Linked DNA regions of Kitasatospora sp. NBC_00315. Each later gene encodes a partner of the first gene's protein in a complex. Links are inferred from orthologs where the notes say so. Each region holds a gene or a part of one and is shown on either strand. Other genes may lie near its edges. The genes, in order: tig and rpsG.

What was found.
Region 2: the proteins of tig (region 1) and rpsG are in contact, whole or in part, in a crystal structure (PDB 3GTY), measured with the Thermotoga maritima proteins. The link is inferred for Kitasatospora sp. NBC_00315 from one-to-one orthologs. Residues at the interface, in WP_004081061.1 of Thermotoga maritima: Glu122, Val124, Val129, Leu130, Tyr133, Glu188, Gly259, Ile262, Tyr263, Glu266, Ser270, Glu273, Gln274, Glu277, Arg308, Gln311, Ile312, Ser315, Tyr316, Glu325, Arg329, Arg336, Leu363, Phe366, Trp367, Arg373, Leu377, Arg381, Leu384, Glu387; in WP_004081843.1 of Thermotoga maritima: Lys34, Lys52, Lys55, Glu59, Arg62, Gln63, Glu66, Asn67, Lys69, Val71, Arg95, Ala109, Lys110, Lys111, Gly112, Arg113, Pro114, Glu117, Glu121, Ile124, Ala125, Tyr127, Asn128, Asn129, Thr130, Gly131, Lys135, Asp139, Arg142, Met143.

Annotation. Positions count from the first base shown.
Region 1 is NZ_CP108025.1:5,595,401-5,598,582, forward strand. What follows is about bases 149-3,017. They hold tig (trigger factor), read left to right. Parts: upstream 149-818; coding sequence 819-2,216; downstream 2,217-3,017. Other genes in these bases: OG823_RS23275 (MDR family MFS transporter), read left to right, coding at 149-569; OG823_RS23285 (ATP-dependent Clp protease proteolytic subunit), read left to right, coding at 2,545-3,017. Outside these bases: more of OG823_RS23275, read left to right, coding at 1-148; more of OG823_RS23285, read left to right, coding at 3,018-3,162. UniProt on the Bacillus subtilis protein: Involved in protein export. Acts as a chaperone by maintaining the newly synthesized protein in an open conformation. Functions as a peptidyl-prolyl cis-trans isomerase.
Region 2 is NZ_CP108025.1:4,930,597-4,933,830, forward strand. What follows is about bases 305-3,225. They hold rpsG (30S ribosomal protein S7), read left to right. Parts: upstream 305-1,490; coding sequence 1,491-1,961; downstream 1,962-3,225. Other genes in these bases: OG823_RS20380 (DUF2142 domain-containing protein), read left to right, coding at 305-665; rpsL (30S ribosomal protein S12), read left to right, coding at 1,117-1,488; fusA (elongation factor G), read left to right, coding at 2,001-3,225. Also shown: more of OG823_RS20380, read left to right, coding at 1-304; more of fusA, read left to right, coding at 3,226-3,234.

The DNA.
Region 1 (3,182 bases):
ACAGCGGTCTGATGGTCTTCCCGGAGGCCATCGGTGTGATGATCGCCTCGCAGCTGGCCGGCCGGCTCTACCCGAGGGTCGGCCCGCGGCGGATCCTCGCCGTCGGTGCCACCGTGGTGGCGCTCTGCCTGGCGCTGATGGCGACCATCACCCCCGACAGCAATCTGTGGGCGGTGCGGGCGCTGCTCTTCGTCACGGGCTTCGCGATGTCGCACGTCTTCATGCCCTCCCAGACCGCCGCCTTCGCCACCGTCCCCCCGCGCGCGACCGGGGCGGCCTCCACCCTGTACAACGCCCAGCGGCAGCTGGGCTCCGCCCTCGGTGTGGCGGTGCTCGGCACCGTGCTGACGGCCGTCGGCACGGTGACCGTGGACGCGGCGGGTACGCCCGTGGCGAACCTGGACGCGTATCGGGCGGCGTTCCTGGTGGCCGCGGGACTGGCCCTGGTGGCGGCCGCCGTCGCGCTGTCCGTCCGGGATTCCGATGCGGTGGCTACCATGCGAGCGGTTCCCCGACCTGCCGTGGAGCCCGTCGCGGAGGGTGTCGGGGAGCTCGCCGAGCGGCTCTGAGAGGTCTTTCACGACGCAGCCCTGGCGTCCGCCTTTCGTGGTACCGGTAGGATGGGCCGCTGGCGGTGGTGCCTGTGGTGTACACGCAGGTCAACCGCCCGAGGGCGAGGAGTCACTCTCACCGTCCACCCCCTACGGGAGATGCAGCTCCAACCGCCCATCGCCCGTCTCGCCCGACCTGACCGGCCCAAGCCGGCCGCCGGGAACGGCGGAGACAACCTGACCGCAAGCCCACTAGGAGACCCAACCGTGAAGAGCGCCGTCGAGACTCTGAACCCGACCCGGGTTCGACTCACCGTCGAGGTGCCCTTCGAGGAGCTCAAGCCCAGCCTCGACGCGGCGTACAAGAAGATCAACCAGCAGGTCTCGGTCCCGGGCTTCCGCAAGGGCAAGATCCCGAACCGTGTCATCGACCAGCGTTTCGGCCGCGCCGCGGTGCTGGAAGAGGCAGTCAACGACGCCCTGCCGCGCTTCTACACGCAGGCGGTCGACGAAGGCAAGATCGAGGTCCTCGGCCAGCCCGACATCACCGACATCGAGGGTGTCGAGAAGATCGCCGACGGTGGTGACCTCAAGTTCACCGCCGAGGTCGACATCCGCCCCGAGGTCACCCTGCCGGACTTCACCCAGATCTCGGTGACCGTCGACCCGATCGTCGTTTCCGACGAGGACGTCGACAAGTCCCTGGAGCAGCTGCGCGAGCGCTTCTCCTCGGTCAAGGACGTCGAGCGCGCCGCGGCCGCCGGCGACATCGTGGTCGTCGACCTCGAGGCCAAGGTCGACGGCGAGGTGCCGGACGACGGCCTCGCGTCCGGTGTCAGCTACGAGATCGGCTCCGGCCGGCTCATCGACGGCATCGACGACGCCGTCGTCGGCCTGGTGGCCGGTGGCACCGCGACCTTCAGCACCGAGCTCAAGGGCGGCACCCAGGCGGGCAAGACCTCCGAGGTCACCGTCACCGTGACCGCCGTCCAGGAGAAGGAGCTGCCGGAGCTGGACGACGAGTTCGCCCAGCTGGCCAGCGAGTTCGACACGCTGGACGAGCTCCGTGCCGACTCCCGCAAGCGCCTCGAGCGCATGAAGGAGTTCGACCAGGCCACCCAGGCCCAGGAGAAGGTCCTCGACGAGCTGCTCTCGCAGGTCGAGATGGACTACCCGGAGAAGCTCCTCAAGGACGAGATCGAGACCCGTCGCCACAACCTGGAGCACCACCAGCTGGAGCCGATGGGCCTGGACCTGACGACCTACCTCGCCACCCAGGACAAGACCCTCGAGGACTTCCTGGCGGAGACCGAGGAGCAGGCCAAGAAGGGCATCAAGACCCAGTTCGTGCTGGACCAGATCGTCGGCAACGAGGAGCTGGGCGTCAACCAGGAGGAGCTCACCGAGCACCTCATCCGCCGTGCCGCCGGTTCGGGCCTGACCCCGGACCAGTTCGCGCAGCAGGTCGTCCAGGGTGGCCAGGTGCCGCTGCTGGTCGGCGAGGTCGCCCGTGGCAAGGCACTGGCGCTGGTCGTCGAGGCCGCCAAGGTCGTCGACACCGAGGGCAACGAGATCAACTTCGACGACGACGAGGACGAGTCGGGCGAGAGCGCCCCGGCCGCCGAGGCCGTCGAGGCCGCTGCCGAGGAGACCACCGAGGCCTGAGTGCCCCGGTAGCACCCCGTGTCGGCACAGGGCCCGGACACCGCGCGAGCGGTGTCCGGGCCCTGTGCCGTGCGGCCCCCGTGCGGTCCGTCCCGGGGCCGCTGCGGGGCCCTGCGCGGACGTACCGACCCTGCGCTCACAGCGAACAGTTCTGCGTGGGGGATTCTGCGGCCCGGCCTGCGCGTTAGGGTCCTTGGACAGCGACACTGCGACTTCGCTTCGCGGGTAGGGCGCAGTGAGACCCGAAGCTGTGCGACAAAGTGACGGCCGTGGAGCGACCGTCCACATCGACTGAGCAGGTGGCTAAGTGACGTTCCCGCAGATGCAGATGCCTGGCCTGATGGCGCCGCACGCCGCCGCTGGTGACGTGCTCGGCGGCCTGGGCGACCAGGTCTACAACCGGCTGCTGAACGAGCGGATCATCTTCCTCGGCCAGCAGGTCGACGACGACATCGCCAACAAGATCACCGCGCAGCTGCTGCTTCTGGCCGCTGACCCGGACAAGGACATCTACCTCTACATCAACTCCCCCGGTGGCTCGATCACGGCCGGCATGGCGATCTACGACACCATGCAGTACATCAAGAACGACGTGGTCACCATCGCGATGGGCATGGCCGCCTCGATGGGCCAGTTCCTGCTGACGGCCGGCGCCAAGGGCAAGCGCTTCTCGCTCCCGAACGCCAACATCCTGATGCACCAGCCCTCGGCGGGCCTCGGCGGCTCCGCCACCGACATCCGGATCCAGGCCGAGCAGCTGCTGCGCACGAAGAAGCGGATGTCCGAGCTGATCGCGGAGCACAGCGGCCAGTCCTTCGAGCGGATCACCGCGGACTCCGACCGTGACCGCTGGTTCACCCCGGAGGAGGCCAAGGAGTACGGCCTCATCGACTCGATCATGCACAGTGCCGCGGATGTCCCCGGCGGCGGCGGCACCGGCGCCTGAGCGCCCTCTTCCGCACCCCA
Region 2 (3,234 bases), 660 kb from region 1 along the record:
CTCGGCGAACCTTCGACAACTCACTGGTGTACTTCAAGCAGATGGTCGGCTTCTTCGGCTGGCTCGACGCCGCGCCGCCGGCCGCGACCGTGCTGGTCTGGTGCGCCGTCGTGGTGATGCTGGTCCTGCTGGCGCTCTGCTTCGCCCGGGTGCGCGACGCGGTGGCGCTGCTGGGGGCGACCGCGGGCCTCGTGGTCATCCCGGTGGCGGCCCAGGCCGCGCAGTCCGACCTCGGGATGGTCTGGCAGGGGCGCTACCTGCTCCCGTTCGGGGTCGGCCTGCCGCTGATGGCGGCCGCGGTCTGCGCGAAGCGCTCCCCCCGGGTGGGGGTGCCGTGGCGCCGGCTGGTGACGCTGTCGGCCTTCTCGCTCGCGGTGGTGAACGCGGCGGCGTTCGTCTGGGCCCTGCGCCGCAACGCCGTCGGCGAGCGCGGTCCGCTGCTGCTCAGCCCGGCGAAGTGGGCCCCGCCCGGCGGCTGGCCGGCGTGGGTGGGGCTCTACACCCTGGCCGCGCTGCTGCTGGCCGCTCTGGTGGTGGCGCTGTCGAAGGACCGCGAGACGCTCCCCGGCGCAGTGCCGGCGGAGGAGGGGGACGCACCCGACGGGAGCGGGCGGGGAACCGGAACGCACCGGCGCGGCCCGCAGGCGATCCCGGCCGACGCCTGAGACCCTGGTCACCCGGGGCCGTCCGGGTGCCGGCGGCATGCGTGCCGCGGCGATCTGTGATAGGGCGGATGTGTGGCTCCCCGCCGCGGACGGGGACCACACGGACGGCCACGACCTGCGGCGTTGCATTTGTTTTGACCGAGCCCGATGCGCTAGGTACGCTCTGACCTTGTGCCTGGGGTGTCCCCGGGTCCTTGTGCGTGCAAGCACACCGGCCGCCGCGCCACAACGAAGCGCTCTCCAGCGCCTCGCGCGCGCGAGCGCCGTCGCTGCACATCAGCTCATGGGATTCCGCGATTCCTCCACTGTCCGCGTCGGCTGCGAAGCCGGGGCGGGTGGGCCGGAAGAAGCCCAACACACCCGACCGCGTGGGTCGACCACGGGGCCGTGTGGGTTGGGAACACCGCAGGTTAGATCTACCAAGCGATGGCACACAGAAAACGGAGAAACGGTGCCTACGATCCAGCAGCTGGTCCGAAAGGGCCGGCAGGACAAGGTCGAGAAGAACAAGACTCCCGCGCTCAAGGGCTCGCCCCAGCGTCGTGGTGTTTGCACGCGTGTGTACACGACCACCCCGAAGAAGCCGAACTCGGCTCTCCGTAAGGTCGCCCGTGTGCGCCTCACCAGCGGGATCGAGGTCACCGCTTACATTCCGGGCGAGGGCCACAACCTGCAGGAGCACTCCATCGTGCTCGTGCGTGGCGGTCGTGTGAAGGACCTGCCGGGTGTGCGTTACAAGATCATCCGCGGCTCGCTCGACACCCAGGGTGTCAAGAACCGCAAGCAGGCCCGCAGCCGCTACGGCGCCAAGAAGGAGAAGTAAGAATGCCTCGTAAGGGCCCCGCCCCGAAGCGCCCGGTCATCATTGACCCGGTTTACGGCTCCCCTGTCGTGACGTCGCTGGTCAACAAGATCCTGCTGCACGGCAAGCGCTCCACCGCCGAGCGGATCGTCTACGGCGCCCTTGAGGGCGTTCGTGAGAAGACCGGCGCCGACCCCGTCGTCACCCTGAAGCGCGCGCTTGAGAACGTCAAGCCGGCGCTTGAGGTCAAGTCCCGCCGTGTCGGTGGCGCGACGTACCAGGTTCCGGTCGAGGTCCGTCCGGGCCGCGCCGCCACCCTGGCGCTGCGCTGGATGGTCGGTTACTCCCGCGCCCGTCGCGAGAAGACCATGACCGAGCGCCTCATGAACGAGATCCTCGACGCCAGCAACGGCCTGGGCGCTTCCGTGAAGCGTCGCGAGGACACCCACAAGATGGCCGAGTCCAACAAGGCCTTCGCGCACTACCGCTGGTAGTCCTAACCCCGTCACTAGACAGAGAGAGAACGAGCCACCATGGCTGCAACCTCCCTTGACCTTGCCAGGGTCCGCAACATCGGGATCATGGCGCACATCGACGCGGGCAAGACCACCACCACCGAGCGGATCCTGTTCTACACCGGTGTGTCGTACAAGATCGGTGAGGTCCACGATGGCGCTGCCACCATGGACTGGATGGAGCAGGAGCAGGAGCGCGGCATCACGATCACGTCGGCCGCGACGACCTGTCACTGGACCGTCGACGATGTCGCCAACACGATCAACATCATCGACACCCCGGGCCACGTCGACTTCACCGTCGAGGTGGAGCGTTCGCTCCGCGTCCTCGACGGCGCCGTCACGGTGTTCGACGGTGTCGCCGGTGTCGAGCCCCAGTCCGAGACCGTGTGGCGGCAGGCCGACCGCTACGGCGTCCCGCGCATCTGCTTCATCAACAAGCTGGACCGCACGGGCGCGAACTTCTTCTTCTGCGTCGACACCATCGTGGACCGCCTCGGCGCCACCCCGCTGGTGATGCAGCTCCCGATCGGTGCCGAGGGCGACTTCGCCGGCGTTGTGGACCTGGTCCGCATGAAGGCGCTGGTCTGGTCGGCCGAGGCCGCCAAGGGCGAGATGTACGACATCGTCGACATCCCGGCCGACCTGCAGGAGCAGGCGGACGAGTACCGCGAGGCGCTGCTGGACACCGTGTCGAACGTCAGTGACGAGGTGATGGAACTCGCCATGGAGGGCGAGGACGTCCCCGAGGAGCTGCTGGTCGCCGCGATCCGCAAGGGCACGCTGAACTCGGACTTCACGCCGATCTTCTGTGGCACCGCGTTCAAGAACAAGGGCGTTCAGCCCCTGCTCGACGCGGTCGTCAAGTACCTGCCGTCGCCGCTGGACATCGAGTCCATCGAGGGCACCAAGCCCGGCGACGACACGGTCAAGATCTCCCGCAAGGCCTCGGACGACGAGCCGCTCGCCGCGCTCGCGTTCAAGATCATGTCCGACCCGCACCTCGGCAAGCTCACCTTCGTCCGGATCTACTCCGGGCGCCTTGAGGCCGGCACCGCCGTCCTCAACGCGGTGAAGGGCCGCAAGGAGCGCATCGGCAAGATCTACCGCATGCACGCGAACAAGCGTGAGGAGATCGACTCGGTGGGCGCCGGCGACATCGTCGCCGTCATGGGTCTCAAGCAGACCACCACCGGCGAGACCCTGTCCGACGAGAAGCACCCGGTCATCCTGGAGTCCATGGACTTCCCGG